Regions from separate parts of the Cobetia sp. MC34 genome, predicted to be linked through region 2. Evidence: riboswitches for the same ligand, from Rfam matches in the RefSeq annotation. Region 2 holds a riboswitch; the other holds the start of a gene.
The links. A riboswitch is a leader RNA that binds a small molecule or an ion and turns the genes downstream of it on or off. The one in region 2 is predicted to bind thiamine pyrophosphate.
Positions count from the first base shown of each region.

Region 1: it holds a riboswitch for thiamine pyrophosphate, as region 2 does, so the genes downstream of both, thiC (phosphomethylpyrimidine synthase ThiC) here and IZU87_RS09240 (ABC transporter ATP-binding protein) in region 2, are expected to answer to the same signal.

Region 1 is NZ_JADPPY010000011.1:91,309-106,157, reverse strand. It holds gene IZU87_RS08320 (hypothetical protein) at 1-233, shown strand, start outside; gene IZU87_RS08315 (peptidylprolyl isomerase) at 321-599, shown strand; gene thiC (phosphomethylpyrimidine synthase ThiC) at 727-2,736, opposite strand; TPP riboswitch at 2,863-3,003, opposite strand; gene tenA (thiaminase II) at 3,163-3,822, opposite strand; TPP riboswitch at 3,969-4,095, opposite strand; gene IZU87_RS08300 (TIGR04282 family arsenosugar biosynthesis glycosyltransferase) at 4,293-5,018, opposite strand; gene IZU87_RS08295 (TIGR04283 family arsenosugar biosynthesis glycosyltransferase) at 5,011-5,721, opposite strand; gene IZU87_RS08290 (PQQ-dependent sugar dehydrogenase) at 6,252-7,484, opposite strand; gene IZU87_RS08285 (lysophospholipid acyltransferase family protein) at 7,684-8,718, opposite strand; gene IZU87_RS08280 (class I SAM-dependent methyltransferase) at 9,050-9,784, shown strand; gene IZU87_RS08275 (MFS transporter) at 10,045-11,517, shown strand; gene IZU87_RS08270 (2OG-Fe(II) oxygenase) at 11,574-12,239, opposite strand; gene IZU87_RS08265 (CoA pyrophosphatase) at 12,449-13,078, opposite strand; gene IZU87_RS08260 (NUDIX hydrolase) at 13,221-13,805, shown strand; gene IZU87_RS08255 (YqfO family protein) at 13,858-14,169, opposite strand; gene ftsB (cell division protein FtsB) at 14,293-14,697, shown strand; gene IZU87_RS08245 (IspD/TarI family cytidylyltransferase) at 14,694-14,849, shown strand, end outside.
Region 2 is NZ_JADPPY010000013.1:74,067-88,915, forward strand. It holds gene IZU87_RS09230 (ABC transporter substrate-binding protein) at 1-907, opposite strand, end outside; gene IZU87_RS09235 (ABC transporter permease) at 1,079-1,846, opposite strand; gene IZU87_RS09240 (ABC transporter ATP-binding protein) at 1,843-2,595, opposite strand; TPP riboswitch at 2,654-2,767, opposite strand; gene IZU87_RS09245 (phosphotransferase family protein) at 2,945-3,910, shown strand; gene IZU87_RS09250 (potassium/proton antiporter) at 4,048-5,757, shown strand; gene IZU87_RS09255 (GGDEF domain-containing protein) at 5,941-7,065, shown strand; gene IZU87_RS09260 (DEAD/DEAH box helicase) at 7,225-8,436, opposite strand; tRNA gene IZU87_RS09265 (tRNA-Ser) at 8,659-8,749, opposite strand; tRNA gene IZU87_RS09270 (tRNA-Ser) at 8,969-9,059, opposite strand; gene IZU87_RS09275 (Bax inhibitor-1/YccA family protein) at 9,314-9,982, shown strand; gene tusD (sulfurtransferase complex subunit TusD) at 10,110-10,499, shown strand; gene tusC (sulfurtransferase complex subunit TusC) at 10,555-10,965, shown strand; gene tusB (sulfurtransferase complex subunit TusB) at 11,083-11,373, shown strand; gene IZU87_RS09295 (TusE/DsrC/DsvC family sulfur relay protein) at 11,430-11,783, shown strand; gene IZU87_RS09300 (YebC/PmpR family DNA-binding transcriptional regulator) at 11,989-12,717, shown strand; gene IZU87_RS09305 (DUF4396 domain-containing protein) at 12,885-13,571, opposite strand; gene rloA3 (retropepsin-like aspartic peptidase RloA3) at 13,839-14,435, shown strand; gene IZU87_RS09315 (thiol-disulfide oxidoreductase DCC family protein) at 14,505-14,849, shown strand, end outside.

The DNA.
Region 1 (14,849 bases), on a different contig from region 2:
AAATGACCAGCAACCCTCCGACTATGCCTTCGCAACGTTACAACAGTACGCGGCGCATGGCATGCAATGCCGCGGTCAGTTACCGGCCCAGTGTCGGCAACATCCAGTGGGCGGAAACCTCCGCTGCCGATGACTTGGCCGAGGCGGAATGCAACGCTGCCACGGCGGCACTGCTCGGCAGCAATGATCTCGATGCTATCCAGTATCAGCGGCGGGTCTGTGCAGGACGCTAGCGGCGAGCGCTGCCTTGGGCCACAATGACCTGCCACGCCGCCGGTGATTGCCGACGGCATTTATTCGATCAGTGACAGGTGATAGACATGGCACAGGCCACAGCGCGTCATATTCTCGTTTCCAGCGAAGAACAGTGTGCAGCTCTCAAGACCGAAATCGAGAACGGCCGCGATTTCGCTGATGCCGCTCGCGAGCACTCCTCCTGCCCGTCCGGCCGCAGTGGCGGCGACCTGGGCGCCTTCGGCCCGGGCATGATGGTCAAAGAATTCGACGAAGTCGTGTTCAGCGCCCCGATCAACACCGTGCAGGGCCCGGTGAAGACCCAGTTCGGTTATCACCTGCTGGAAGTCACCAGCCGCACGTGAGCCTTCTGTCACGCTCATGAGATGTCATGAGCCCCTGGCAGGATGTGACGAAAACGCCCCGACCATCACTGGTCGGGGCGTTTTTTGTGGCTTAGAAAGTCAGCTTTCCTGTGCGTCAGGCGCTTGCCTAGACCTCCTGATAGAGCTGGCTGCCTTCACGCTTGAACTTGTCGGCCTGCTCCTGCATGCCGGCCATCACGCTGTCGGCATCGCCGGTCAGGCCATGCTCATTGGCGTAATCACGCACTTCCTGGGTGATCTTCATCGAGCAGAACTTCGGCCCGCACATGGAGCAGAAGTGGGCGACCTTGGCCGAGTCCTTGGGCAGCGTCTCGTCGTGGAAGCTGCGCGCGGTGTCCGGGTCCAGGCCCAGATTGAACTGGTCTTCCCAGCGGAACTCGAAGCGCGCCTTGGAGAGCGCATTGTCACGGCGTTGCGCGCCCGGGTGGCCCTTGGCCAGATCGGCGGCATGCGCGGCGATCTTGTAGGTGATGATGCCGGTCTTGACGTCGTCCTTGTTGGGCAGGCCCAGGTGCTCCTTGGGGGTCACGTAGCAGAGCATGGCGCAGCCGAACCAGCCGATCATCGCGGCGCCGATGCCGGAGGTGATGTGGTCGTAGCCCGGGGCGATGTCGGTGGTCAGCGGGCCGAGGGTGTAGAAGGGCGCCTCGTCACACTCGCTGAGCTGCTTGTCCATGTTTTCCTTGATCAGGTGCATCGGCACGTGACCCGGGCCTTCGATCATGACCTGGACATCGTGCTGCCAGGCGATCTTCGTCAGCTCGCCGAGCGTCTCGAGCTCACCGAACTGGGCGGCGTCATTGGCATCGGCCACGGAGCCCGGGCGCAGGCCATCGCCCAGTGACAGGCTGATGTCGTAGGCCTTGCAGATCTCGCAGATGTCCTCGAAGTGGCGATAGAGGAAGCTTTCCTCGTGATGCGCCAGACACCACTTGGCCATGATCGAGCCGCCGCGCGAGACGATGCCGGTCACGCGGCTGGCGGTCAGCGGCACATAGCGCAGCAGGACGCCGGCGTGGATGGTGAAGTAGTCGACGCCTTGCTCGGCCTGCTCGATCAGCGTGTCGCGGAAGATCTCCCAGTCGAGGTTCTCGGCCACGCCATCGACCTTCTCCAGCGCCTGATAGATCGGCACCGTGCCGATGGGCACGGGAGAATTGCGCAGAATCCATTCACGGGTCTCGTGGATGTTGGCGCCGGTCGAGAGGTCCATCACGGTGTCGGAACCCCAGCGGATCGCCCAGGTCATCTTGTCGACCTCTTCCTCGATGGAGGAGGTGACCGCCGAGTTGCCCAGGTTGCCGTTGACCTTCACCAGGAAGTTGCGGCCGATGATCATCGGCTCGCTTTCCGGGTGATTGATGTTGGCGGGAATGATGGCGCGGCCGCGTGCGACTTCCTCACGCACGAATTCGGCGGTGATCTCGTCGGGCAGGTTGGCGCCGAAGCTGTGGCCTGGGTGCTGATGGCCCAGAATGCTCTCGACGGATTCGCTGCCCTGATATTCCTCACGCAGCGCGATACGTCGCTGATTCTCGCGAATCGCGATGTATTCCATCTCCGGGGTGATGATGCCCTGGCGCGCATAGTGCAGCTGGGTGACATTCTTGCCCGGCAGGGCACGACGCGGGCGATGGTCCAGCTCGAAGCGCAGTGACGACAGGCGCAGGTCGGCCTGGCGCACGCGGCCATATTCACTGCTCAGCTGATTGAGCTGTTCGGTATCACCGCGCTCCTCGATCCACTGCTCGCGCAGCGGCGCCAGACCCCGGCGGATATCGATCTCGACCGCCGGATCGGTATAGGGGCCGGAGGTATCGTAGACGACGATAGGCGGGTTCTCTTCCAGGCCGCTGGAGGTCTGGGTCGGCGAGCAGCCGATCTCGCGCATGGGCACGCGGATGTCCGAGCGGGAGCCTTCGATATAGATCTTGCGCGAGCCGCTCAGCGGCGCGATGGCGGCGGCGTCGACCTGTGCTTCGCTGGCGAGGTGGCGGCTGCCATCCTTGCGACCGGCACGCGCGCGTACCTTGGGGGCAGACTCAGGCTGCGAGGCGAGAGGTGACTCGGCGGCGTTGGTGGCTTGCGGGTCTTGTGTCGTCGGGGCAGAGCTCATGCAGGTCTCCTCAAAGGGCGACGTCACGGCTGACGTCATCATGGGAAGACCGTGCGCAGGGAGAGGATGGTCGTCGCCGACTCCTTGCCAGCAGGTGGCCCGGGAGCGAGGCGGCCGCGCGCAGCGGCTGGCCATCAGCTTGATTCCTACGCCGGTCCTAACCGGTTCAGGTTCCACGGGACCCCTTGCTGGCAAGCTCGCGCGTCAGGGCGGCGAAGCATGCATGCAGGATCTCAGCCGGTTCCACCGGCACCCCGTCAAGCGTGTGCAGATTTCAATGCGAGAGGGTGTTGCCCGAAGCGTCAGGCTTGCCACGGGGAGCATTCTCGCATCCAGGCTCTGTTGGCCTGTCAGTCGTGCCATCCATGGGGATGGCGCCATCCCGAGCGGCTCATGGCGAGCGCCGGGACGTCAGTCTGTCATGACTCAAGCGCGATCGAGGCCCATCTGCCAGAAGTCGATCTCGAGTCGCGTGGCGTCCCGGAAGACATCGACCAGTTCACCCAATCGACGCTCCGAGACCTCCGAGAGTCGTGCATCCAGCCATTCGCGCTCGGCTTCGACGGCTTCCTTGAAGTCATCGCTTGAGTACATCGCGATCCAGTCCGCGTATGGGTTGTTCTCGATCTCGGTGGTGTCCTGATCGAGCAGCCACTCGGCGATCTCGCCGTAGCCGATCAGGCAGGGCGCGAGCGCCACGTGCAGATCGAGCAGGTCGCCGCGCTGGCCGCAATCGAGCACGTAACGGGTATAGGCCAGGGTGGCGCGGGATTCCGGCAGCTCGCTCAGGTCATCCTCGCTGATGCCCCACTCGCTGCAGTAGCCGATATGCAGATCGAGCTCGGTATTGAGGATGGTGTCGAGACTGGCCGTGGCCTGACGCAGCTCCGCGAGGGTGCGGCTCTTGTAGGCGGCCAGCGCCCAGGCACGCGCGAAGTGGATCAGGAACAGGTAGTCCTGCTGCAGGTAATGGCGGAAGGACTCCTCCGGCAGACGACCTTCGCCCAGCTGGCGAACGAAGTCGTGCTCGAGATAGTCACGCCATTCCTCGGCGCAGGCACTGGTCAGGTCGTTGAAACTAGGCATGACGCATCCCTCGGTGAGCGTGCTGACGACCCGTGATGTGGCGGCAGGTCTCTGGCGCAAGCGTGGCCAGTACCGGAACAGGAGCAGGGGAAAAGCGGGGGAGGTGCCGACAGTCACCGTGAGAAAGTGGTGACGATATCGAGTGGCATCGCTTCGCGCTTGATCCCTACGCCGGTACTAGCCGGATCAGGTTCGGCGGGATCGTCATTCACGCAAGGACATCGCCTGCGCATGACATCTCAGCCGGTCTTACCGGCACCCCGTCAAGCTGTGACATATGAGTCACGATGCATCGAGTGTAACAGCCCTGCGGCGCAGAAGAAGGGCAGTGTGAGCAAAAATGCATACGACTTTGGGAGGCATGCCGAACGTGTGAAGAGCCTCAAGCGGGCTTATAAAGAGCCTCAGACGGGCTTGTGATGAGCCTCAAGCGGGTTTGTAGAAAGCCGTGAGCGGGTTCATGGAAAGTCTCAAGCGGCAAGGTCGGCCATGAGCGCCGGCAGGTGGCGCGACAGGCGCGCAAGGTCACGCGGCTCATCGACATCCCAGCTGGTCGGCAGGCAAGCGGCCGTTCTCCCGGCCCGTGCCAGCAACGCCAGGGTGTCCCGGCAGACATGGGCATGACTCCAGCGGGGCAGCAGAAAGGCTTGCGGGCAGGGCGCCTTGAGGCCGATCAAGCCATAGCCGCCATCGTCGGTGGGCTGCAGCACCGCGTCGTGAGTGCGCAGTCTGTGGGCTGCCTCGCGCAGGCGCTGGCTGTCCAGTGCCGGCAGGTCGGAGCCCATCAGCAATACCGGCCCCTCGGGCAGATGTCGGGCCATGGCCCGGGACATTCGCTCACCGAGCTCCCCCTGCGGCTGTACCTCGAAGGTGAGGTCGGCAGAGGCATCGACAACGCTTCGCAGCCGGGCTTCCAGCGCTGCCCGCAGAGCCGCCTGTTCAGGTGCCTGACTCGACGGCTCGGCAGCGGGCGTCAGCATCACCACGACCTTGCCGAGGCGCGCGGCGCAGGCGTGGTCAACGATATGGCTCAGCATCCGCGCATAGAGTCGAGCTGCGCCCTCGGGGCCGAGTGCGGGGATCAGGCGTGTCTTGCAGTGGCCGGCGATGGGCAGGCGACCGAAGATGATGAGAGTCGGGTGCACCTCTGACGCGACATCAGCGGTGGGCAAGGTAGGCAACGCCGTATCACGCATGGGGCATACCGCGCTGCTCACAGGCCTGCGCCGCGGCGCGATAGCCGTAGAGGCGTGCCAGACGTGCAGGGGAGACGCCACACCAGGCCGCCAGCCGCAGCCCCCACATCTTGGCGATGGTGCGCCAGACGCCGTGGGTCTCCCAGCGTCGACCGCTGGTCGTGACGCGCGCCGTCAGGTTCATTGGCGGGGTCAGATGCTTGAGCTGGGCACTCAGCCAGATATCTTCCATCAGCGGCATGTCGGCAAAGCCGCCGATGGCCTCGAAGGTCGAGCGCTGCACGAACTGGGTCTGGTCGCCCGTGCTGATGCTGGTCAGCCGCGAGCGCAGATTCATCATGGCGGCGATCATCGGTAACCACGGCGACTCGCCCTTGATGCTGACATCGAAGCGGCCCCAGTCGCTGCGGCGATGCGTCGTGATGGCCTCCTTGAGCAATGCCAGCGCATTGTCGGGCAAGTCGGTATCGGCATGCAGAAACAGCAGCCATTCTCCGCGTGCACGCGCGGCGCCGGCATTCATCTGGCGTGCCCGGCCCGGCTCACTGCTCAGCACGTCATCACACAGCGGTCGGGCCAGTGTGGGGGTGCCATCCGTCGAGCCGCCATCCACCACGATCACTTCACAGTCCCCGCCCGCGCGCAGGCGACTCAGGGCAATCAGGGTTTGCACGATGCCGGCTGCCTCGTCATGCACCGGCATCACGATGCTCAGCCAGGGAGCGCGCGTCAGGTGCGTGCATGTGCTCGACAGGGAGTCCCGGTTGGCGGGCGTCCGTGATGCTGGGGGTGGCTGCTGGTTCATGGCGGCAGGCTCCGACGATGGCGTATTCGTTGGATCATACGCAGGAGTTCGTAGGCTGGATGCACGAGCGAGATACGCTCTCTCAGCGCGTCATCGTTCAATAAACGCTTGGCGTCGACCCAGTGTCGCTCCATGGCCACACAATGCCTAGCTGGCCATTGGGTGCACGCGAGGGCACAGGACTACATTTCTGTAATTTGAAGGCGGGGCATGCAAGGCAGGTTTTCAGAATCTTTAGCAGGCAAGCGCTGCATTCATCGGCCCTATTTATAGGCCCTGTCCATAGGCCCTAACCATAGGCCCTCTGCCAAGCAGCTCCTGGAAAGAGAGCCTGAAGAGAGTGCTTGGACAAGAGGGCTTGGAGAGAGCGCGTGACTAAGGGCCAGGGCCTCGTTTCTCAAAAGCCCGTTCTGCTGAAGGTCAGGCCATCAATCGAAGGTGAGGCGATAGAGGCCAGCCGCGCCACTATCCGAGGTGAAGTACAGGCTGCCATCAGGGCCGAACAGGACATCGAGCGGGCGAATCCAGCGCTGACCGCTGCTGCTGTCCTGCAGACCGGTCAGTACCGGCACCAGGCGTGCTTCAGTGTCTGGCGTCGCCAGCTTGAGGCCCAGCAGGCGAGGCTCACGGCGACTGGCCGGGTCGCCCGCGGCGTTGCCGGAGGACGCCGTGCCCCAGCTGCCGTGGACTGCCACCACGACATCCATGTCTGCAGCCAATGGGTGCTCTGGCGGTACCACCGCGATTCCCATCGGTGCACTGCGAGCGGGGATCTCGGCCAGTGGCGCTGCAATCTCGTCACGCTCGCGCGGTGAATCGCTCGTGATGCAGTCATCCGCCTGCCAGTTGCCATCGATCCACTGATACCAGGGCATGCCATGGAAGCTGCCTTCGCGGGCAGCAACCACCAGCTCGCGAGGTTGCTCATAGCCCCAGTGGTCGGGCCCGTTGTTGGTGGCCAGCAGGCGCGGCTCACCTTCCCTACCTGGCTGCCAGGCGAGGCCTACCGGGTTGCGCAGCCCGCTGGCCCAGGGCTGCCAGTGCGGCGCATCGCCGGATTCCTCAAGGCGCAGCACGCCACCGCGGCGTTCACTGAAGGAGTAGCCCTGCTCGCTGCCTGCAAGGTATTGATTCGAGCAATTGCCCTGGATGCCCAGCGCTAGATAGAGGCCACCATCAGGCCCGAGACTCAAGGTGCGCGAGTTGTGGCCACCGCCGCCGGGCAGGGCGATCAGCTCACGAAAGTCATCGCGGGTGAGAGACTCGCCGGGTGAATAGTCGGCGACCAGCAAGGCGGCGGTGGTCGCGACATAGAGCTTGTCGACGCGCACCACCAACGAGTGAGGATAGCCCGACAGTTCGACCAGCGTCTTCACGGCAGAGAGGTTGCCGTCCGGCGTCAGCTGAGCGCGATAGACACGCTCGGCCCGCGAGCCGATCAGCAGTTCGCCAGCATCAGTGAGGTGCAGCATGCGTGGACTGTCGAGCGAGGCCAGCCGCTCGAGCGTGGCGCCCTCAGGCAGCTTGAGCGCAGGGGCATCGCTGGGCACTTGCTGAGCGCTCACCAGCGACAGTGAGGAAGCGGCATTTGTCTCTGCCTGGGCTGGCAGAGACAATGCGAGACAGGCCGCCGCGGCACTTGCGACCAGGCGTGTCGCCACACTTGTTGCCAACCTTGTCGCCAAGCCTGTCACCAGACTTGCCGGCAGGCATGTCGATACTGCCCGGGACAGGGAGGGGCGCCGGGGCGATGCGCTTGTGAGGTGAGCGGCGTGAGTCTCGATCGGCATCCTTGCCTCCTGTCATTGAGCCATGCGCATTCAGTCTGGGAGCTGATGGCTTGATCCGCCAGTGTTGCCCTCAGCCGCGCTTGCTGGCCTTGCGGCGATGCTTGAAATAGCGGCGCCAGCCCTTGAGCGAGAAGAAGGAGTAGGTGCGCGCATAGAAGCGGGATTCCTGCCAGCCCGGTTGTTGCTCCATTTCCTGCGGGCTCTTGCGCCAGCGCTTGTATTCCCACTGATACTGGGCCGGCGCCAAGGCGATCGCCGCTTCCACCGAGGCATTCACCCCGCGTGCCGAGGCGACTTCCTCTTCGCAATAGACACCCTCATCCGCGGCGAGGAAGTGGATGGCGAAGCCATGGCCATCTTCCAGACGCTGGGCGACACCGGTGACGACGCGCGCATCGGTTCTCGCCACCAGCTTGGGCAGCAGGGTAGCGGTATAGGCGGGGCGGCCATAGAAGTCGGCGAAGACGCCGCTGCCACGGCCCGGCTCCTGATCCGGCAGTATGCCGATCGCTTCGGCGCGCTTGAGTGCCTTGAGCAAGGCAGCGACGCCACGCGAGTTGGTGGGCACCAGGCTCGCGCCCATGCGCTCACGGCCATTGCGGATGATCGGGTCGAGGCGCTCGAACTTGGGTGGCTCGTACATGGCGGTGAACGGGAAGTGGCTGGAGAGCCAGAAATTGAGCACTTCCCAGTTGCCGAAGTGCGGCGCCAGCACGATGACGCCGCGCCCCTCGGCGCGGGCCTCGTCGAGCAGGTTGCGGCCGTGGACCTCGAGAATCGAATCGCGCACGGCGTCTTCATCGCCCAGCCACACCTTGCCCAGTTCCAGCATGGTGGCGGTGGAATGCGCGAGGCTGTCGCTTGCCAGACGCGCGCGCGCCTGCCTGTCGAGCTGCGGGAAGGCCTGGCCCAGATTCTGGCGCGTGACCCGGCGCTCGCGGGGGTTGCACAGCTGCACCACACGCGCCAACGGGCGCGCCAGCCACCAGAGCTGGCGGGTGCTGAGCCCGGACAGTCGTTGCCACAGACAGGCCACGGAATTGGCCTTGAGAGGAGTCAGGCGCTGTTCCATGGCCTGTTCGAACCGCTTGAGAGTCTTGTCCATCGTCACACGTGAAGTTCCGGTGGTCTGGCGTGAAAGATCGCGCCTGTCTGACGCGAAGGCAGGCGCCGTGACATCGTCAGGTGTCGCGGTGCCGCACTCGAATGATGCTCATTGTGCCAGAGGGGGGCGGTGCCTGCAGGCTCCATCGTGGCAGGCGCAAGACACTGGCGCGGGGTATCATTCAGCACTCAGACAGTCGCCACCTTCGATACGTTCACCTGCTGCGGAATTGCCCGTGCTGCCGCGGTGTCGCGCGTGGCGCCGAGTCGTCACCGCCAGCCGTGTGGTGACGTCGACCCTCATCGCCAGTGTCCCTTGCCGCGGAGCCCTGATGTCAGCCCCTGATTCCCTCGTTCTCTATCCGCCTGCGGATACTGTCTGCCCGCTGTGTGAGGCGTCCCAGAGCCAGCATGTACTGCACCTGGTACAGCGACGCAGGCCGTGCCCCGACACCGGTCAGCGACCGCCCGCCGACGAGCGCGATTACCTGCGCTGCCCGGAATGTCATCTGCTGTATCTGGCGCCGTCCCAGCGCCTGGATGCCAGGGCGGAGCAGGATATCTACGACCAGCACGAGAATGACCCGGCAGACCCGCGTTATCGAAGCTTCCTGGCCAAGCTCTTCACGCCGATGTGCGAGCGGCTCGCGGCTGGTGCCAGCGGGCTCGATTTCGGCTGTGGGCCGGGGCCTGCCCTGGCGCAGATGTTCGAGGAGGCGGGCCATCCGATGGCGCTGCACGACCTCTACTATCATCCGAACCCGGCAGCGCTCACCCGCCAGCATGACTTCATCGTCAGCACCGAGGTGATCGAGCATCTCTACGCGCCGGGCGAGGTCTTCCGCCAGTGGTTACGCTGTCTCAAGCCCGGCGGCCTGTTGGGGGTGATGACGCAGCCCGCCTCGGATGACCCGGAGGCGCTCAGGCGCTGGCACTACCTGCGTGATCCGACGCATGTGTGCCTGTTCAGCCCAGCGACCTTTGCCTGGCTTGCGCGCACGCACGGACTCGAGCTTGAGCAGGTCGCCAACGACATCGTCATCTTCCGCGTGCCACAACCGGTCTAACAAGAGCGCGGAGCAGGGCGTGGGACAGGCCGCGGGACAGGGCGCGAGTACAGGGCATGGATAGGGCGCAGGAAAGCGCGCAGCGACACCCAAGACGATATTGTCGCCAAATGACGCAAAAAGGCTTGGATTTGGCGCGGACTGTCACTATATTGCCCGCGCCTTGACGTATTCTCGCAGGGCAAATTCCCCCTCCCGACGATATCCGCACCTTGCGGCATTGGCTGATCGCTGACTGGCGGCCGGCCGAGGATCTGGTCATGCCCCGTCATCTGCTGTTGATGTCCCTTGCGCCCCTGCTCGGCCTTGCCTTGCTGGGGATCGGTAACGCCATGCTGACCTCGCTGGTCCCGTTGCGGCTGTCTGCCGCCGGCGTCTCGAGCGAGGCGATCGGCCTGATCAGCTCGGCCTACTATCTGGGCCTCGGGCTCGGCGCGCTGGTCAACGACCGCCTGCTGCTGCGCATCGGCCATATCCGCGCCTATGCCGGCTTCGCCTCGCTGGTGGCGGTCGCGGCACTGGCCATGGGGCTGGGCGATCACCCGGTGGTGTGGTTCCTGCTGCGCATGATGATCGGCTGGTCGCTGGTCGGGGTGTATCTGGTCATCGAGAGCTGGCTGCTGAGCGCCGCCGATCCCGCCGTGCGCGGGCGTCTGCTGGCGCTTTACATGATCGTGCTCTACGGCGCGGGTGTGCTCGGTCAGCTGCTGCTGGGCGTGACCGCCATGCTGAGCCTCGAGGCGGCCTTCATGCTGGTGGCGATGCTGGCGGCGGCCTCGGTATTGCCGCTGGTGCTGCTGCCGCGTGTCTCGCCGCTGATCGAACAGTCCGAGCCCCTGAGCCCGTGGCGCCTGATTCGCATCACGCCGACGGGCGTGTTCGGCTGTCTGGCCTCGGGACTGGTGGTGGCGGTCATCTACAGCCTGCTGCCTCTGGCACTGGGCGATGGCGGCACCCTGAGCACCGCGGAGATCGGTCAGCGCATGGCGCTGGTGATTCTCGGCGGCATGCTGCTGCAGTACCCCATCGGCCGCTGGTCTGACAGCCACGATCGCCAGCAGGTGCTGATCATTCTGTCGATCGCCATCGTCGGCTTCGCCGCCTTGCTGATGGGGCCGGCGCGCGAGGGTATCGCCCAGCTGACGGTACTGTTCCTGCTTGGCGGCGCTGCCTTCACCCTCTATCCGGTGGCGGTCAGCCACGCCGCCGATCGTGCGCCCGCCGGTGCCCTGGTGCGCATGAGTCAGGGCCTGCTGTTGATCAACGCGGTGGGGTCGACTCTGTCACCGCCGGCGGTATCGCTGCCGATGGCCGAAATGGGCGCGATGCCCGGCATGGCGCTGAGTCTGGCGGTGATGGGTGGCGGCATGCTGCTCTTCTTCGTCTGGCGACGAGTGATGCGTCCGGCGCCGCAGCCGTTGGCACCCTTCGAGACCCATGCCCCGCAGACACCGCTGGGCACCGAGCTTGCGGTCGGGCCTGAATTGGTCGAGGCCGCCGAGGAGCACCTGCGAGACGCCGAGGCCGATGACCCGCTGGTCGAGGTCACGCGTGAGCTGGTCGCTGACATGCCGGAGCTGATCACGGATGCCTCGCTGGACAGCCTCGAGGAGATCGAGGTCAAGGAGGAGCAGGCGCTGCATGACGAGCAGGCCTTGAATGACGAGCAATCATTGCAGGACGCGCAGCAGCAGGTGCTGCCACGCGATGACGCGGCGCTGGCGCGCGACTGAGGGCCGCTGGCGCGGCGCTGTCCAGACCTGTCTGGCCGGGCCTCCCCGCCCCGGAGTCAGCGTGCGGGATCGACCAGATTGCCCTGTGAGCTGTTGCGCCGGAACCAGCCGGTGACACTGGCGCGCGCCTGATGCGTCGGCAATACCTCATGGGGGATCTGCTCGGAGAGGAAGCACACGAAGGTGCCGGCCTCGGGGGTGACGCGTGCCATTTCGCGGCTGTCATCCTCGGGGTTGTAGAGCACGATCTCGCCGCCGCCATCGCGCGGCCAGTCCTCATTGAGATAGAGCACGCTGGAGATCAGGCGATTGCCGCGGCCGCGAAAGCTGTCGAGATGCTTCTTGTAGAAGCTGCCGACCGGATAGTGGGCGAAATGGGCCTCATACTCGAACAGCCCCAGATAGAGGGCACGGTTGAGCTCATCCTTGAGCATGTTCATCGCTTCCAGATAGGCGCGCTGGGCACGCGAATTGCGGTCCAGCCAGCGAATCGCGTCGCCGCGGATGTCCGGGCGCAGATCATGCTCGCGTCCGCGCCCGATACCCGCCGCCGTCAATTGCTGCCGCGTCTCAAGCTCGGTCAGTTCGTCATTGAGCTGAGCGATGACCTGGCGCGGCAGGAAGTCGGGGCGCACGCTGTAGCCATGCTCGACCAGTTCATCGATCAGCAGGTTCAGCGCGACAGGGTCCAGCAGTGGGGCGGGTGCAGGTGCAGCGGGCATCAGGCGCTCCGAACGGGAAGTGGCGTGGCATCGTGGGCGAGGAGTTATAGTCCAGTGCCATTGTCGGTGCAATATCGTCGGGGCAATGGCAGTGCTGCAATGCCATGGGCAATGACATCAGGGCAATGGCGAGCCGCTCGGCGGGAACACACCTTGTCTGGTTCAGCTGCTCAGGAGCTCAGTAACTCAGGAGTTCAGGATCTTGAGCTTCAGGGCCGAGGCGGCACCGGGCGCGGCGGCAGATGGCGCAGCGGGGCACCAGGCGGTGGCGCTGCCTTGAGGCTCACGGCATGGCCGAAGCCGATGGCCATCAGTTCGACCAGCATCATCGAGGACAGCCCCCACAGCACCTGGTCGGCCACGCGATAGCTGGGCACGTACCAGGTCTCGTCACCGACGGTGATCACGTCGGTATGCTCGCGCTCGTCCTTGAGCAACATGCTCAGCGGCATCTCGAAGATCTGCTCGATCTCGCCGGGGTCTGCGTGCAGCGGCAGGTCGGCGGGAATGCGCCCGACAAAGGGCGTGACGCGCATGCCGTGCAGGGAAATCACGTCGCTCAGCTGGCCGAAGACCTCCACGGCGCTGGGCGGCAGCGCGACTTCTTCCTCGGCTTCGCGCAGCGCGGTGGCCAACAGATTGCTATCATCGGGTTCGGCCTTGCCGCCGGGGAAGGCCACCTGGCCGGGGTGCTGGCTGAGATGGCTGGCACGACGCGTCAGCAGCAGCGTCGGTTCGGGACGATCGATCAGCGCGATCAGGACGGCGGCGCGTGGCAGCTGGTGGTCGGTCGCAAGGGGTTGATGTGCTTGCAGGCGTTGGCGCAGGGCTTCTAGCATGTCGTTTCCTCGTAGGCTTTCATCATGTGGCGCGAGGGTCCTGGCGGTCAAGGCGACTGCCATGCCGCTGGGCCCACCGCGCAACGAGGAAGCGGAGACGGGATGTCACTGAAGGGCGCCTTGAGATTTCATGGGAGAGCGAATGAATTATTGCAGTCACTGTGGTGAAACGGTGCGTCTGGCAGTGCCGCAGGGCGATGATCGTCTGCGCTACCTGTGTGATAGCTGCGGCATCATCCATTATCAGAATCCGCGCATCATCGCGGGCACCCTGCCGGTGCGGGATGGCAAGGTGTTGCTCTGTCGGCGTGCCATCGAGCCACGCCTGGGCTATTGGACCCTGCCGGCCGGCTTCATGGAGAACGCCGAGACTACCAGCGACGCCGCTGCCCGCGAGACGCGAGAAGAAGCCGGCGCCGAGGTCAAGCTGCAGGGGCTTTATACGTTGATCGACCTGCCGCACATCAATCAGGTCTACATGCTGTTTCGGGCCGAGCTGATCAGCGATTACTCAGCGGGCGTCGAGAGCCTCGAGGTGGCGCTGTTCGCCGAGGAGGAGGTCCCCTGGCAGTCGCTGGCCTTCCCGACCATGGAAGTGACGCTGCGCCGCTACTTCGAGGACCGCCGCCACGGCGAGGGTGACGAGCATTTCCCGCTGCATCTCGAGCAGATCGACCTGGAAACCCGCGAGCACTTCTTCAACACCACCTTCCTGCCCGCGAGCTAGATCGTCTGGCCATTGCTGACCTCGCGTGCCTCGTTCTTCGGGGCGCGCGGGGTCAGAACGTTTCCAGTCGCCAGCAATCGAAGGCGACTTCTTCATAGGGATGGGCCTCGCGCAGCGCCGCCACGGCAGCGGCGATGAGCGAATCGTCACATACCAGCTCTATCTTCAGTTCGGCGACGCGCTCCAGCGTGCCGCAAGTCCCGATATGCGGATTGGCGCTGGCCAGTGGCCGAAACTGGCCGGTGCCGCGTGTCTCGAAGCAGCAGGCCTCGTAGTCGCCGATGCGCCCTGCACCGGTGGCGAAGACGGCTTCCTTGACGGGTTCGGCGTCATTCTCCGGGACGAAGAACGCAAGCTTGTACATCGGATGACTCCTGGCAGAAGGGTGAGGGGGCGCTGTCATCAGGTGGCCCTGATCGACAGGGGTGCGTCAAGCGTGGCAACGGATGCTGGCAGTGCCTGCGTCACGCTCCCGGATGATGGCATAATGCGCGCTGCAACGGCCAAGGACATCGCCATGCTCAAATGGATCAATATCTCACTGCTGCTGCTGCTGGCACTGCTCCAGTATCGGCTGTGGTGGGGCGAAAATGGCATCACCGAATTATTCGATATTCGCGCACGCGTGCAGCAGCTTTCCAAGGAAGATGCGGTGCTGGACAACCGCAATCAGCGGCTCGGCGCGGAAGTGGTCGACCTCAAGAATGGTCTGGCGGCCATCGAGGAGCGTGCACGCAATGACCTCGGCATGGTGCGCAAGGACGAGCAGTTCCTGTGGGTTCCCAACGTCGCGGTGCCGGAACGCAAGGCGCCATCACCCGATGAAGTGGCGGACGGTGCGCTGGAGGGCAAGGGCCTGGAAGGCGGGCTGCCCAAGGTGATCACGCCATGATGCCGACAGACGCCTCGCGCGAGCCCCGTCTGTGGTATCTGGTGCCGGCCGCCGGCGTAGGCAGTCGCATGCAGGCCGACCGCCCCAAGCAGTATCTGGAGCTGTCGCCCGGCGGCTGCGTGCTGGAGGCGACGCTGGCGACGCTCAAGCGC
Region 2 (14,849 bases):
GCTCGAAGTTGCGGAAGGCGCCGGTGACGGCATCGACCTTGCGCGTCAGCAGTGACGGCGTCAGCGAGAAGTTGACGTTGGTCAGCGTGATGTCATCCAGCGTCAGGCCGCTGTGCTGCAGCATGGTGGAGAGCAGCACTTCCTCGACACCGCCGACCGAGTAGCCGACCCGCTTGCCCTTGAGGTCGGCGATCGACTGGATGTCGCTGTCGGCGCGCACCACCACCACATTCAGCGGCGTGGCGACCAGGGTGCCGATACGCACCAGCGGCAGGCCCTGATCGATCTGCAGGTGCAGCTGCGGCTGATAGCTGATGGCGATGTCGACGCGCTCGGCGGCGGCCAGCTTGGGCGGCACGCTCGGATCGGCGGGAGCGATCAGCTCGACATCAAGGCCGTGCTTCTTGAACAGGCCCAGCTCCTGCGCCAGCACCAGTGGGGCGTGGCCGGGGTTGGTGTACCAATCGAGCATGACCTTGAACTGCGTCAATGGCTGCTCGGCGGTAGCAGCGTCCTTGGCAGAGTCATTGGCAACGTCCTTCGAGTCAGCATCAGCGCTCTGTTCGTCGCTGGCGGCTGGCGAGGCATCCGCGGTCGGTTCAGCACCGTTCTTCGCCTGTTCGGCGGCGCCGGCGGTCGCTTCGACGGCTTCCTGGCTTGCCACCGGCGCGGAGGCGGCCGAGTCGCCGTTCACTCCGACTTCGGCCTGCTGAGCGACGATTTCCGGCGCTGACTGGGTGCTGGTGGCGGGTTCTGCGTCGGCGGCGTGGGCCGACATGGCGGTGGCTGGCAGGCTGCTCAGACACAGCGTGGTCAGCAGGGTGGCGAAGGCGGTGGACAGCAGTGAGGCTCGCGGTGAGCGTGTCGGCTGCGTTTTGCGCCGTGGCGCCGATGACGAAAGAGACATGGCGGAGTTCCTTGTGATCACAGGGTAGTGGTGCTGCCGTTCGTGGGCGGCAGTCGTCAGGCTCATGCAATTTGTGTCGAGCGTCGTTGCGTCTTTCGGTAACGCGATTTTGCGATCTTGCGGTCATGCGGTCATGCGGTCATGCAGTGTCTGCCCGGAGCCCTGAACGCCTCAGCTCAGGCGTGTCAGTCGGTCGCGGTGCCAGGGCATCAGGGCGCGCAGCAGCGCATCCAGCGAGAAATAGAGCAGCAGGGAGAAGGCGACCAGCACCAGCAGGGCGGCGAACATCAGGTCGATCTCCATGCGCGCGTTGGCGTTGAGCATCAGATAGCCCAGCCCCTGACTGGCACCGGCCCATTCCCCGATGACGGCGCCGATGGGGGCGGCGGTCGCGGCCATGCGAATGCCGGAGGCCAGTGCCGGCAGCGCGGCGGGCAACTGGATGTGGATCAGTCGGCGCCATGGACTGGCGCCCAGGGTATGGGCAAGATCCAGCCAGCCCTGCTGGGTCTGACGCAGGCCGTCGTAGCCGGTGGAGGCGACCGGGAAGTAGATGATCAGCGTCGCCATCACCACCTTGGACAGCATGTCATAGCCGAGCCACAGCACCAGTAGCGGCGCGATCGCGAACAGCGGTATCACCTGGCTGATCAGCAGCATCGGCAGCAGCGTGCGGCGCAGGCGGGGAATGAAGGCCAGCGCCAGCGCGGTGGCAAGGCCGAGCAGAATGCCCAGCACCAGCCCGGCCAGTATCTCGCTGATGGTGACGCCAGCGTGATGGGCCAGCAGCGGCGCCTTCTGGATCAGCACCTCGAGCACGGCCTGCGGCGTGGGCAGAATGTAGGGCGGTACGGCGGTGACGGCAATGATCAGCTGCCAAAGCCCCAGCAGGAGCAGCGCGCTGATGACGAGGTGACGCATGGCGTGCAGACGTTTCATGCGGCCTCCTCGCTATCACGCAGGCGGGCGATCAGTTGCGCCTGCGCCGGTGGCAGGGCCGGGTCATCCAGCGGCACCGGGCGTGCGGCGCCAAGCCCCGGCAGGCGTTCCAGCTCGGCGCCGTGGCCCGGGAGGCTCGACGGGCGCAGCACCAGCAGTTGATCGGCGAGGCGCAATGCCTCCAGCGGGTCATGGGTCACCATCAGGACGGTGCGGCCCTTGAGCAGGCGGCTGGCCAGATCGTGCAGCTCCAGACGGGTGATGGCATCCACCGCCGAGAACGGCTCGTCCATCATCACGACCGGCGCCTGCTGGTAGAGCGTGCGGGCGAGGGCGACGCGCTGGCGCTGACCGCCGGAGAGGGCGTCCGGCCAGGCCTGCTCACGGCCCTCAAGCCCGACCGCGGCCAGCAGTTCATGGGCAAGTTCGCGATTGCGCGGCCGCCGGCGCAGGTCATCGCCCAGCCACAGGTTGTCGATGACGCGCCGCCACGGCAGCAGCAGGTCCTGCTGCGCCATCCAGGCCACGCGGTCGGTCAGCGGCTGTCCGTCATCGGTGGCGAGGTCGAGCTGGTGGAGGTCTGACATCTCCAGACCGGCCAGCAGGCGCAGCAGCGAACTCTTGCCGCAGCCGGAGCGCCCCAGCAGTGCCGTCCAGCTACCGGCTTCCAGACGCGCGGAGATATCGCGGAACAGCGTGTGGCCGGCGTAATCGATTCGTGCGTTGTTGAGGGTGAGTCCCAGCGACACAGGCAATTCCGTGGTCAGGCGGCGTGCCGGCAGGAGGAAGCAGGTGACGCGCCGTGCAGGGCGCGCGTCGGGGATTCCCTCCGCCGGTATCAACCGGATCAGGTTCCAGGGGTTGTCGCGCGACGTATCGCTGCGGCTCTCAGCCCATCCTCGGGCACCCCCATCCAGGCCGACAGTGTAACGTCACTGTCTTGCCGGTGTCTTGTCCGACGCGGGTCAGGGGGCGGGTCAGGTGGGCGGGTCAGGTGGGCAGGGCAGAGGTGGCGTGCGAAACGGACTATGCCGATGTGCCACGCCTTGGGTATGCTGAGGATTACTGTAACAAGACGTGTAGCCCAAGGAGATCATCATGCCCGACACACCGGATCTCTCGACCTGTTCCAGTTATCCCGTTCCCCCACGGCGGCCGAGCACGGCTGAGGCCGTGGGCGAGCCGCGTCCCGTGCCCAGGGGCTGGCCCGAGGAGTCACTGACCCGACGGCTCTCGACCTATCTGGGCCAACCGCTCGAACCGCTGGCACTCGCCTGGCCGGATAGCGCCAACTGGCTATGGCGCCAGCGTGGCGGCACGCCCGGCCTCATCAAGCTGGCGCGCACCGGCCCAGACCATGACCCCTTCTGGCGCGCCATGCGCGGGGTCTTCGGCGCAGATCGCTGGGCGACGCCGGAGGGCCTGACGCGACTGGCGGGCGCCTTGCCCGCGCGTCTGCCGATTCCGCCACTGCCCCTGACCTTTCTGGGGCGTCTCGATGGCGCGCCCATCTGGCACCTGCCGTGGTCCAGCGGGCAGCCGAGTGATCTCAGCATCACCTTCTGTGAGCTGCTCGGCGACCAGCTCGGTCGCCTGCATCAGGATACGGTGTCGGGCTTCGGTCAGCCGCTGGCGCAGTCGATGCCGTTATTGCACTGGAATACCCGCGTCACGCGCTTTCTCGCCCATCACCCGCGTCGCGCGGAGCTTGGCACGCTGCTCAAGCGCACCTTCCCGGCACCGACTCGCGCGGTGTGGTGTCTGCCGGACATGCGCGCCGATCAATATCTGTGCGCCGCCACTGGCTGGGTATGGAGCGATTGGGAAGCGCTGGTGTGGGCGCCGATCGAGTTCGACTGGGCGCTGGTGGAGTTGCTGCTGGAAACGCCGGAGCAGCGTCAGGCCTTCATGAAGGGCTATTCGCGCCATGGGCGCATGATCGATCTCGATGGCCAGCGTGAGCTGTGTCGTGCGCTGTTGTGGGCGATGGAGGCCTTCGGTCCGCGGTCCTATGCTGAGCTTGCGGCAGCCCCTGCCTGGGTCTCGCCGCGCAGCCTGGCGTGAAATCCGCGTGCTGCACGCTGCAAGTACATGAAAGGTGTGAAATTTCTCTGCAGCCCCATCGCTAACATGGAATACTGTGGGTGAGTCGTCATGGACGTCACTCGAGATCTGATGTAGGGCTTGGCGGGGGAGCACTCGTGGTAGAGAACCTGAATTATTATTTCTTGCTGGCAGGCACGCTGATCGCCTTGAGCGTGTTGGCCAGCCGCGTCTCGGCGCGTCTTGGCATGCCGCTGCTACTGCTGTTCCTCGGCCTTGGCATGCTGGCGGGTGAAGATGGCGTACTGGGCATCCAGTTCGACGACGCCTCATCCGCTTACATGATCGGTAACCTGGCGCTGGCGCTCATCCTGCTCGATGGCGGCCTGCGCACGCGGCTGTCCACGTTTCGTGCTGGCCTGAAACCGGCACTGGTGCTGGCCACCGTCGGGGTCTTCATGACCAGCGGCCTGGTGGGCCTTCTGGCCATGTGGCTGTTTGATCTCACCCTGATCGAAGGCCTGCTGGTCGGGGCCATCGTCGGCTCCACCGATGCCGCGGCGGTCTTCTCGCTGCTGGGCGGTCAGGGCGTTCACCTCAATGAGCGTGTCGGTGCGACGCTGGAAATCGAGTCCGGCACCAACGACCCGATGGCGATCTTCCTGACCATCACGCTGGCCGAGATCCTGACCGGTCAGCTCTCCGGTGTCGCGTCGGGCATCATGAGCTTCCTGCTGCAGTTCGGTGTCGGCGCCGCCATGGGCATCGCCGGCGGCTGGCTGATCGCCCGTCTGATGCGCTATCTGGACCTCGCGCCCGGCCTCTATTCGCTGCTGGCACTGGCGCTGGGCCTGAGCCTGTTCGCCACCACCAACGAGATGGGCGGCAGCGGTTTCCTCGCCATCTATCTGTGCGGCCTGATGATCGGCAATCACCCCGGCCGGCATCTGGAGCACATCCTGCCGGTGCATGATGGTCTGGCGCATCTCTCGCAGATCGTGCTGTTCCTGATGCTGGGCCTTTTGGTTTCGCCCTCGACCATGCTGCAGTTCGCGCTGCCGGCCGCCATCCTCAGCGTGGCGCTGATTCTGGTGGTGCGCCCGCTGGCGGTCATCCTGTGTCTCAAGCCGTTCTTCCGCTTCCGCTGGCGCGAGCTGTGGTTCATAAGCTGGGTCGGGCTGCGAGGGGCGGTGCCGATCGTGCTGGCGATCTTCCCGGTGATCACCGGGGTCGAGAATGCCGGTCTCTACTTCAATGTCGCCTTCTTCGTGGTCATCATCTCGCTGCTGGTGCAGGGCTCGTCGCTGGCGCCGATGGCGCGCAAGCTGCGGGTGGTGGTGCCGCCGGGCGCACAGCCCAGTCGCCGCAATCTGCTCGGCATCATGCCGGTCAATGACTACGAAATGCTGGTCTATCGCGTCGACAACACGGCGCTGGAAGGCGTGGCGCTGCGCATGCTGCGCTTCCCGTCGGGGGCCAAGGTCGGGGCGCTGTTCCGCAACAAGGTGCTGATCCACCCCAAGGGCAGCACCTGTCTGCATCAGCAGGATGTGTTGTGCGTGGTGGGGCGCTCGTGTGATGTGCCGAGTCTCAACCGCATGTTCAATGGCGAGAGTCTTCAGCACGAGCAACGCGCCTTCTTCGGGACCTTCACGCTGGAAGGCGATGCCAACATGCAGGATATCGCCGATGTCTACGGCTTGACGCTCTCCCAGGGCGAGCACCACCTGACCATCGCCGAGTTCATCACCCGTCGAGTCGGTGGGGTGCCGGTGGTCGGCGACGATGTCGACTGGCATGGCATCCACTGGGTGGTGAACGAGGTGGAAGGCAATCGCATCACCAAGGTCGGCCTGCGACTGCACTGAGCCTGAATCTGTGTCAGGGCCTGAGCCTGCGCTTCACACACTACGACGCCCCCCATTGCACTGCGTGTAATGGGGGGGGCGTCGTGTTTGGACTCATCAATATCGTATTCTGTTGATGTCAGGCCAATTTGTCCGTGACAGCGCCTGGCCACCGATTGTGGCCAGCGACAAGGAGGTGACTACATGGCCAGCCCACATCCTCATCTCGCGGGCTTTCTGCGACGATTCGAGCAATTCCCGCCCGGGCTCACGGCGGATGAGAAGACCTTTCATGCCACCTTCAACATGGTCTACGTGCTGGCGGTCAGCTGCCATCTGCTCTACGCCATCCTGCTGCTGTGGCTGTGCGAGATGGGCATTCTGGCGCTGAATCTGGCGATGCTGATCGTCGATCTGGTCTGTCTGCAGCTGCACCGTGCTCGCCGTGAAGCCCTGGCGGCCACGCTGATGGCGCTGGGCACCTGCGCGCAGATCAGCTTCTCGTTGCGCTATTTCGGCTCTGAGGCCGGCTTCGACTACTTCTACTTCGGCGCCTTGCTGTGCATCTACTCGATCCGCATGTCGTTCATGCGGCGCGTTATGCTGTGCGCCGCCTGCCTGAGCATGCCGCTGCTGGCCTACATCATCCTGATGTTGGAAGGGCCGACCAATCCGCTGCCCGCCGGCTGGATGCTGGCATTTCGCATCATCAATCTGGGCGTCTTGACCATCTTCTTCACGCTGGTGCTGGTGCAGATGGGCTGGTCGGTGGAGCGCCTGCAGCAGCGTTTCGAGACGGGAGGGCGCTTCGATGCACTGACCGGCGCCCTGAGTCGCGCCGAGCTGGTCGACAGCGGGCGTGGCATGTTGATCAATAACGGGGCGCTGAGCGTGATGATGGTGGATGTCGACCATCTGGCGCTGATCAACGAGACCTGGGGTCGCCAGGCCGGCGATCAGGTGCTCAAGGAGCTGGTGCGGCGCATGCGCAGCATCCTGCGCGGGGAGGACCTGGTCGGGCGCTATGGCGGCGAGGAGTTCGTGCTGTTGTGCCCGGGGCTGCATGGCGAGCGCGTCGATCAGGTGGCAGAGCGCCTGTGCAAGGGCGCCTCGGCGTTGCCGTTCGTCATCAATGACGGCCTCAACAGTCTGGATGTCAATCTGTCGATCGGTGTCGCCCAGCGTCAGTCCGGCGACAAGGACCTGGAAGGCCTGATCGCCAAGGCTGACGTCAATCTGTTCCGCGCCAAGCAGGACGGCGGCAATGGCTTCGTCAGTGACACCCAGCTGGGCCCCGTGGGTGGGCCGGGCATCGCAGCCATCAATTGAGCGCAATTCACTGCGCGCAGAGTTTTGTGCACAGAGGTTTGCGTATAGAGATTTGCGAACAAAGCTTGGTATACAACCCGGCACGCCCCCGGAGAATGACATTCATGTCTCCGGGGGCGTGCGTGTGTCAGGGCGTCATCAGGCTTGCCCTGAGAAGAGTCAGCGGCGGTTGGGCTGGCGACGACGGCCCTTGTTTGCGGACTTGGGGGCGTAGTCGCTGTTCGAGGCCGGTACCGCGAGCTTGGGCACAAAGCCTTCCACGACTTCGCGCGTCACGAAATAGCCCAGGTGCTGCTCGATGGCGCACAGGTTGCGGAAGTCATCACGCGAGACCAGCGAGATGGCTTCGCCGCTGGCCCCGGCACGACCGGTACGCCCGATGCGGTGGACATAATCCTCGGCGGCGTCCGGCAGGTCATAGTTGACCACGCGCTGCAGGTCATCGATGTCGATGCCCCGCGCGGCAACGCCGGTGGCCACGAGATACTTGATGGTGCCGGCCTTGAAGTTGGCCAGCAGCTGCTCGCGCATTGCCTGGCTGCGACCGCTGTGGAAGGACTCGGCGGTGATGTCACGCTTCTCCAGCTGACTGACCAGCTTGGCGGCGCCACGCTTGGTCTCGATGAAGATCAGCGCCTGCTGCCACTGCTTCTCGTGAATCAGATGGCTCAGAAGGGCAGACTTGAACTCCTTGTCGACCGTGATCAGATACTGGCTGATATCCGGCGCGGTGACGTTCTCCGGTGCGACCATGATCTCGACGGCGTCCGTCACTGCGGTCTTGGCGAGCACGCGCACCTGGGCCGAGAGCGTGGCCGAGAACAGCAGGTTCTGGCGCTCCCTGGGCAGCTTCTCGACGATCTTGTTGATGTCGGCGATGAAGCCCATGTCGAGCATGCGGTCCGCTTCGTCGATGACGAGGGTGCGTGTCTCGTCGAGATGGATCGCGCGGCGAGTCAGCATGTCCAGCAGGCGGCCGGGCGTCGCCACCAGAATGTCCACGCCCTCGATCAGGCGCTGCTGCTGTGGTTCGATCTCCACGCCGCCATACATCGCCATGGAGCTGACTTCCAGATACCTGGAGTAGTGCTGGATGTTGTCTTCGACCTGGATCGCCAGCTCCCGCGTCGGCGTCAGGATGACGGCATGTACGCGCTTGGCGCGTACCTTGGGCGCCTGCTGCAGGGTCTGCAGGATGGGCAGCACGAAGCTTGCCGTCTTGCCGGTACCCGTCTGGGCGGCGGCGATCAGGTTGTCACCGGCCAGCACGACGGGGATCGCCTTCTCCTGGATGGGAGTCGGGGTCTGGTAGCCTTGCTCGGTGACGGCCTTGACGATGGAATCGCTCAAACCAAGGGCAGAAAATGGCATGGTGTCTCGACTTGTCTAAAGGGGGGGGGGCAAGCGCACATTCTGCGGCAAGGAATGTCTGGCGCAGTGATGCTCACTGTAGCCGAAAGCCCGCTGACGGCCCGGCGCATCATTGGCCATCGCTGCTCAGGCCGGGTAGCGAAGTGGCGGCGATGGGCGCTGCGCGGCAACAATGAAAAAGCCCCGCCTACCTGAAGTAGACGGGGCTTTCGGAATTCAAGGTGGTGGAGGGACAGGGATTCGAACCCTGGGTAGGCTATTAACCTACGCCGGTTTTCAAGACCGGTGCATTCAACCGCTCTGCCATCCCTCCGACTCACGGAGCGAAATACTACCGAACCTGATGAGAATAGCAAGGGGTAGGCGAAGAAAAATCTTCGGAAAAGCCATCGCGGACAATCACTTGCAGCAGGATGGCGCCGGGGTGAGGCCGCCGGAGCCGCCTGCTGGCACCAGACCATGAATCAGGTCATATGTCAGGCCACGAAAAAGCCCCGCCTACCTGAAGTAGACGGGGCTTTCGGAATCAAGGTGGTGGAGGGACAGGGATTCGAACCCTGGGTAGGCTATTAACCTACGCCGGTTTTCAAGACCGGTGCATTCAACCGCTCTGCCATCCCTCCGACTCACGGGATGAAATACTACGGATTTTTCAGTCAGGGTCAAGGGCTTAGCGTAAATTTCCTTGTCGTTCAGATGCTTGAAAGGTCGCACATGCCACAATGGCTGCGGAGACTGACGATGTCGTTGCCTTGCACGCGCCGGATGGTTGCCTCAATAGGGCTTTTCATCGTTCTGTCTCTTGATTAGGCAAACCCCTGAGGGCATGCTGGGGTCAAATCGATGAATCCATCGTAGCAACCTGAGGATAGACACCATGGCTAACAGCTCCTGGCAGGTCTCGCAGGATACCGCGAGCCGCTCGCTCAGTACTCACAAGGTACTGCGCAACACTTACATGATGCTGGCAATGACGCTGCTGTTCTCCGCGCTGACCGCTGGCGTGGCGATGAGCATGGGCGTCGGCCGCATGAACATCTTCGTGCTGCTGATCGGTGCCTACGGCCTGATGTTCCTGGTCCACAAGACCGCGAACTCCACCGCCGGCATCTTCGCGACCTTCGCCTTCACCGGCTTCATGGGCTTCACGCTCGGCCCGGTACTGAATGCCTACCTGAGCCTGCCCAACGGTGGCCAGCTGGTGATGACCGCGCTCGGCATGACCGGCATCACCTTCGCCGGCCTGTCCGCGGTGGCACTGGTGACGCGCAAGGACTTCTCGTTCCTGGGCAACTTCCTGTTCGCCGGCGCCATCGTGCTGATTCTGGCGATGCTGGCAGCGATGATCTTCAACATCAGCGGCCTGGCACTGGCTGTCTCCGCCGGCTTCGTGCTGTTCGCCTCCGCGGCGATCCTGTTCGAGACCAGCCAGATCATCCACGGCGGGCAGACCAACTACCTGCTGGCGACGGTGAGCCTGTACGTCTCCATCTACAACATGTTCGTCAGCCTGCTGGCCCTGCTGGGCTTCGCTTCCGACGATTGATCGTCAAGCGAAGGGACATGAGACCTGCAAACGACCCCGCCTCGGCGGGGTCGTTTGCGTTCGGGTGTCAGGTGGCGTGACTCGCGCTAGAATGGCGCCCATTCATGAGCAGTCACACGAGGTTCGCATGCGTTATGCTCTGGCCGTCTACGGCGGCCCCTACAGCCAGCAGGCCAGCCATTCGGCGCTGCGCTTTGCCGACGCCCTGCTGGCGCGCGGCCATCAGTTGACCACGGTGTTCTTCTATCACGATGGCGTCTACAACGCCGCCAACATGATGGCGCCGCCCCAGGACGAGCCGCATCTGCGCGATCGCTGGCTGTCACTTGCCGAGAATCACGCCACCCGCCTGCAGGTGTGTGTCGCGGCGGGGCTGAGACGCGGCATGCTCGATGAGCGCGAAGCGGCGCGGCATGGCAAGCAGGGGCATACCCTCGAGGCGCCGTTCGAGCTGACGGGGCTGGGCCAGCTGGTCGAGGCGACGCTGGACAATGACCACCTGATCACCTTTGCATGACGTCATTTCTTGTCGTCACTGATGATGATGTCACTTATCGAATGAGGAGCAGGCCATGAGCGATGTGATGACGGCAGCCCCGGCAGGCGATGACGCCGGGATAGCCGCTGGTGATCTGCTGGTCATGCTGCGCCATGGCCCGCATGGCAGCAGCTGGCTGCGCGAGGGACTTGAGGCGGCGATGGTCGCGGCGGCCTTCGGGCGCGAGGTCGGGCTGCTGTTCACCGGCGATGGCGTGATGGCGCTGCTGGAAGGGCAGCAGGTCGGGCCGCTGGGACAGAAGGGCAGTGACAACCTGCTGGCGGCGCTTGAGATGTATGACGTCGAGCGCTGCTACGTCGATGCGGCGGCGCTGCGCGCACGGGGCCTGACAGCGCAGGATGTCACGCTGTTGCCGGTCACGCTGCTCGAGCACGACGAGGTGGTCGCGCTGACAACCGCGTTCTCGCGCGTGCTGAGCTTCTGACACGTCACTGCCGCCAACGCTGGCGACTGATATGCTCGCATCAGTTTCCTGATGCCATGTCATTGATATTGATTGATGGCCAGTGGCAGTCCCAGCTTCCCTTGCCTGGATAATTGCATGAATCTACATCTACTCAATCGTTCGCCATTCTCCAGCCGCATCCATGATGATGTGCTCAATGCCATGGGTCCGGAAGATCAGCTGTTGTTGATCGAGGATGGCGTCAATGGCGCCCTCGACAACGCCGAGCAGCACCTTGCCGGGCTTGAGGGGCGGCTGTTCGCGTTGCGCGAAGACCTCGAGTCCCGCGGCCTGCTGGGGCGCTGCGCGGAGAACGTCATCGTGGTCGACGTCGACGGTTTCGTCGCCCTGACCGAGGCCGCCGACAAGACCGTCAGCTGGTTCTGAGGCGCCAGACGCTTCTCCCTTTCAATTTTCATGCAAGACAGTGAATCAGGATCTGTATGGCCAGTAGTGAAGCGGTGCGCACACTGACGCTTGATGGGCGTGATATCGGACTGGATGCGGAAGGTTATCTGGTCGATCTGGATGACTGGAGCCCGGCGCTGGCGGAAATGCTGGCCGCCGAGGAGGGGCGTGAACTGACGCCGGAGCACTGGGAGGTGATCGAGGTGTTGCGCGACTTCTATCAGCGCTTCTCGCTCTCGCCGGCCATGCGCCCGCTGAGCAAGGCGATGACCCAGCGGTTTGGCCCCGACAAGGGCCGCTCGCTGCATCTGATGCGGCTGTTCCCGGACAGCCCGCCCAAGGTGGGCGCGCGCATCGCCGGGCTGCCCAAGCCGACCAACTGTCTGTGACGGTCAGCCGCATGCATGAGTCACCTTGCCCGTCGTGGTGCGCTGCGCTCAACGCGCAAGACCCGGCAGGGATGGCGACGTACGGCGTTGTCTGCGTTACTATTCGTCACAGCGTTGCGGTGTCGGCCAGGAGGCCGATGCTGCTTCAGGTCCCGCGACATGGTCGCAAGGGCATTTGAATTCAGGCGGACAAGAGTCGACTTGCATGGGAAGAGCATTCCAGAACCGTAAAGAATCAATGGCGCGTACCTCTCTCAACAAGGCACGCGTGTATTCACGTTACGGGCGCGAGATTTACGTCTCGGCCAAGAGCGGTGGCCTCGACCCCAACGGCAACCTGAGCCTGCGTCGTCTCATCGAGAAGGCCAAGAAGGACCAGGTGCCGACTCACGTCATCGACAAGGCGATCGACAAGGCCAAGGGCACCGGCGGCGAAGACTTCGCTCTGGCGCGCTATGAAGGCTTTGGCCCGGGCAACGTCATGGTCATCGTTGATTGTCTGACCGACAACAACAACCGCACCTTCGGCGAAGTCCGCACCTGCTTCAACAAGGGCAAGGGCAAGCTGGGCGCGCAGGGTTCGGTGTCGCACATGTTCGACCACCGCGCCATCCTGGCTTTCAAGGGCGCGGAAGAGGACGAGGAAAAGGTCCTGGAAGCGCTGATGGAAGCCGACGTCGATGTCAGTGACATCGAGCTCGACGAAGGCATCATCACGGTTCTCGCGCCGACGACCGAGTACTTCAAGGCCAAGGGTGCGCTGACCGACATCTACGGTGAAGACCTCGACTTCGAAGTCGATGAGATCAGCTTCATTCCGCAGATCCATACCGAAGTCGGCGGCGATGACGCCGAGCTGCTCAACAAGATGCTCGAGCTGCTTGACGATTGTGAAGACGTGCAGCAGGTCTATCACAACGGCGAGTTCGTCTAGGCCAGCGTCTTGAACGTGATGCGACTGACGGCTTCACGCTGACTGGGATGCGAATGACAGTGTGAAAGGGTCAGTCAGAGAAAAGCCCCGTCGGCATGCCGACGGGGCTTTTTCATGTCTCAACCCTCAATACTCAACACTCTGCGCGCCTCAGCAGTGCGCGCGCTTCAGCAGTGTGCATGGTGCTGCGCTTGCGGGTCCGTCTCGCGTGGGTCCGCCATGCCCCCCTTGACGCCGTGTTTCACCAGCCAGACGTTGACGGGCCAGGCGGCGAGCAGCCCCAGACTCAGGGAAATGATCAGCGAGTTCCAGAACAGCGGCTGATGCATGCCGGCGCCGCCCGCAAGCCAGAGGTCCACGGAAATCGCCACCAATTCCATCACCACGATGGAGGCCGTCTCGCTCTTGAAGGCATCACGAATTACCTGCGGCTTGTCATCACTGCCGCCCTGCAGCATCGGGCCGACCGTCAGCAGGAAGCCGAACAGATAAGCGAAGAGGAAGGTGATGATCGCGGTGGAGATATTGCCCATGGCCAACAGGCCCACCGCCAGGCTGACGCCGACGAATTCCCCCAGTCCGCAGCCTGAATAGCAGTGCGCGACGCTTCTCAGCCCCTTGCGGGCATCACCGTTGGCGGCGATCTGGCGACGACCGGCAAAGCGATAGACCAGCAGGCCCACGACGCCGGAGTAGAGCGTGGTCAGACCCCACACCCACTTCATCATCGGGGCCAGGTGAGCATTCTTCGTGGTCAGGTCACGCACGACCCAGATCAGCGCCGGTACCATCAGCAACAGCCAGCACAGCAGCAGGCTCCAGTGGGAAAGTGACTCACGTAATAGATCTTGCATGGTGACCTCCTGCCGAGTGGATGTCGCAGATGGCCGTGCGCCGATAGCAATACGCTGATGACGCGGCCCTCCTTGATAGCTGGTGGGGGCAGCGCGCCATATCAAGGGTGGCCTGTCATCGCCTGCTCGCAACCGGCCGTTGCTTTCGCCTGACAGGGTGACAGGCGAGGGTGTGTTCTCACGCCTTGTTAACCTTGCCGCAAGCCTCCATGGTGAAGGATGTCGGGCATTGCCCTTGCAATGTCGCCACTTTTCCCAGGAGTCACCATGTCGAGACACGCTGCTACATCCCTTGCGCGCGCCGCCCGTCAATTCGCCGGTGTCGGCTTGATTGCCTCGCTCGCTGCGCCAGCCGTGGCCCAGGCGGCAGACGACAAGGTCTTCGGCTGGGTGGAAAAGGCGACCATCGAGCCGTGGGGCGTGATGGTGAAAGCCAAGCTGGATAGCGGCGCGCTGACCTCCTCGATGCATGCCGAGAATATCGAGACCTTCGAGCGTGATGACGAGGAATGGGTGCGTTTCGATGTGGAAGTCGAGGACGAAGCCAAGGGTGACAAGGTCGAGAACACCTTCGAGCGCCCCCTGTATCGCGACCTGACGGTGTCCGGTGCAGGCGGACGCGATACGCGCCCGGTGGTGCTGATGACGCTGTGCATGGGCGGTGAGCGCTACGAGGAGCAGTTCAGTCTGCGCGATCGTGATGGCATGAATTACCCGGTGCTGCTGGGGCGCCGCACCATCCAGAGCCTGGGGGTACTCGATGTGCGCAAGACCTTCCAGACCAGCCCGGACTGTGCCGAGGACGCGCCGCTGCATCGCTATGAAGACAAGGAGTATTCCGACCGCATCGGCGCGGCGTCCTGATCTGATGTCGCTCTGAACGCTCATTGAGGAGCGCGTACCGCGCACATTCATCACAAGAGGGAGGCCAGCATGTCGGGTACCGCCAGCCAGCAACCTCAACGTGACGGTTTGCCACTCATCAGGATCTACTACGACGCGCGCTGCCCGGTGTGTCGTCGTGAACGCGCCCGCTACGAGCGGCTGTCGCGCCAAGACGCCAACGTCGAGTGGTGGGATGCGACGGATAACGCCGAGCATCTCGCCGCGCGCGGCATCGGCCTTAAGCAGGCATTGCTGTCGTTGCATGTCGAGACAGCGCAAGGGCAGATCTGTGAGGGCATGCCGGCGTACCGCCTGCTGCTTGCGCGCATCCCCGGTCTTGCCTGGCTGGGGTGGCTGATCACGCGGCCGCTGATCGAACCGGCGCTGACGCGA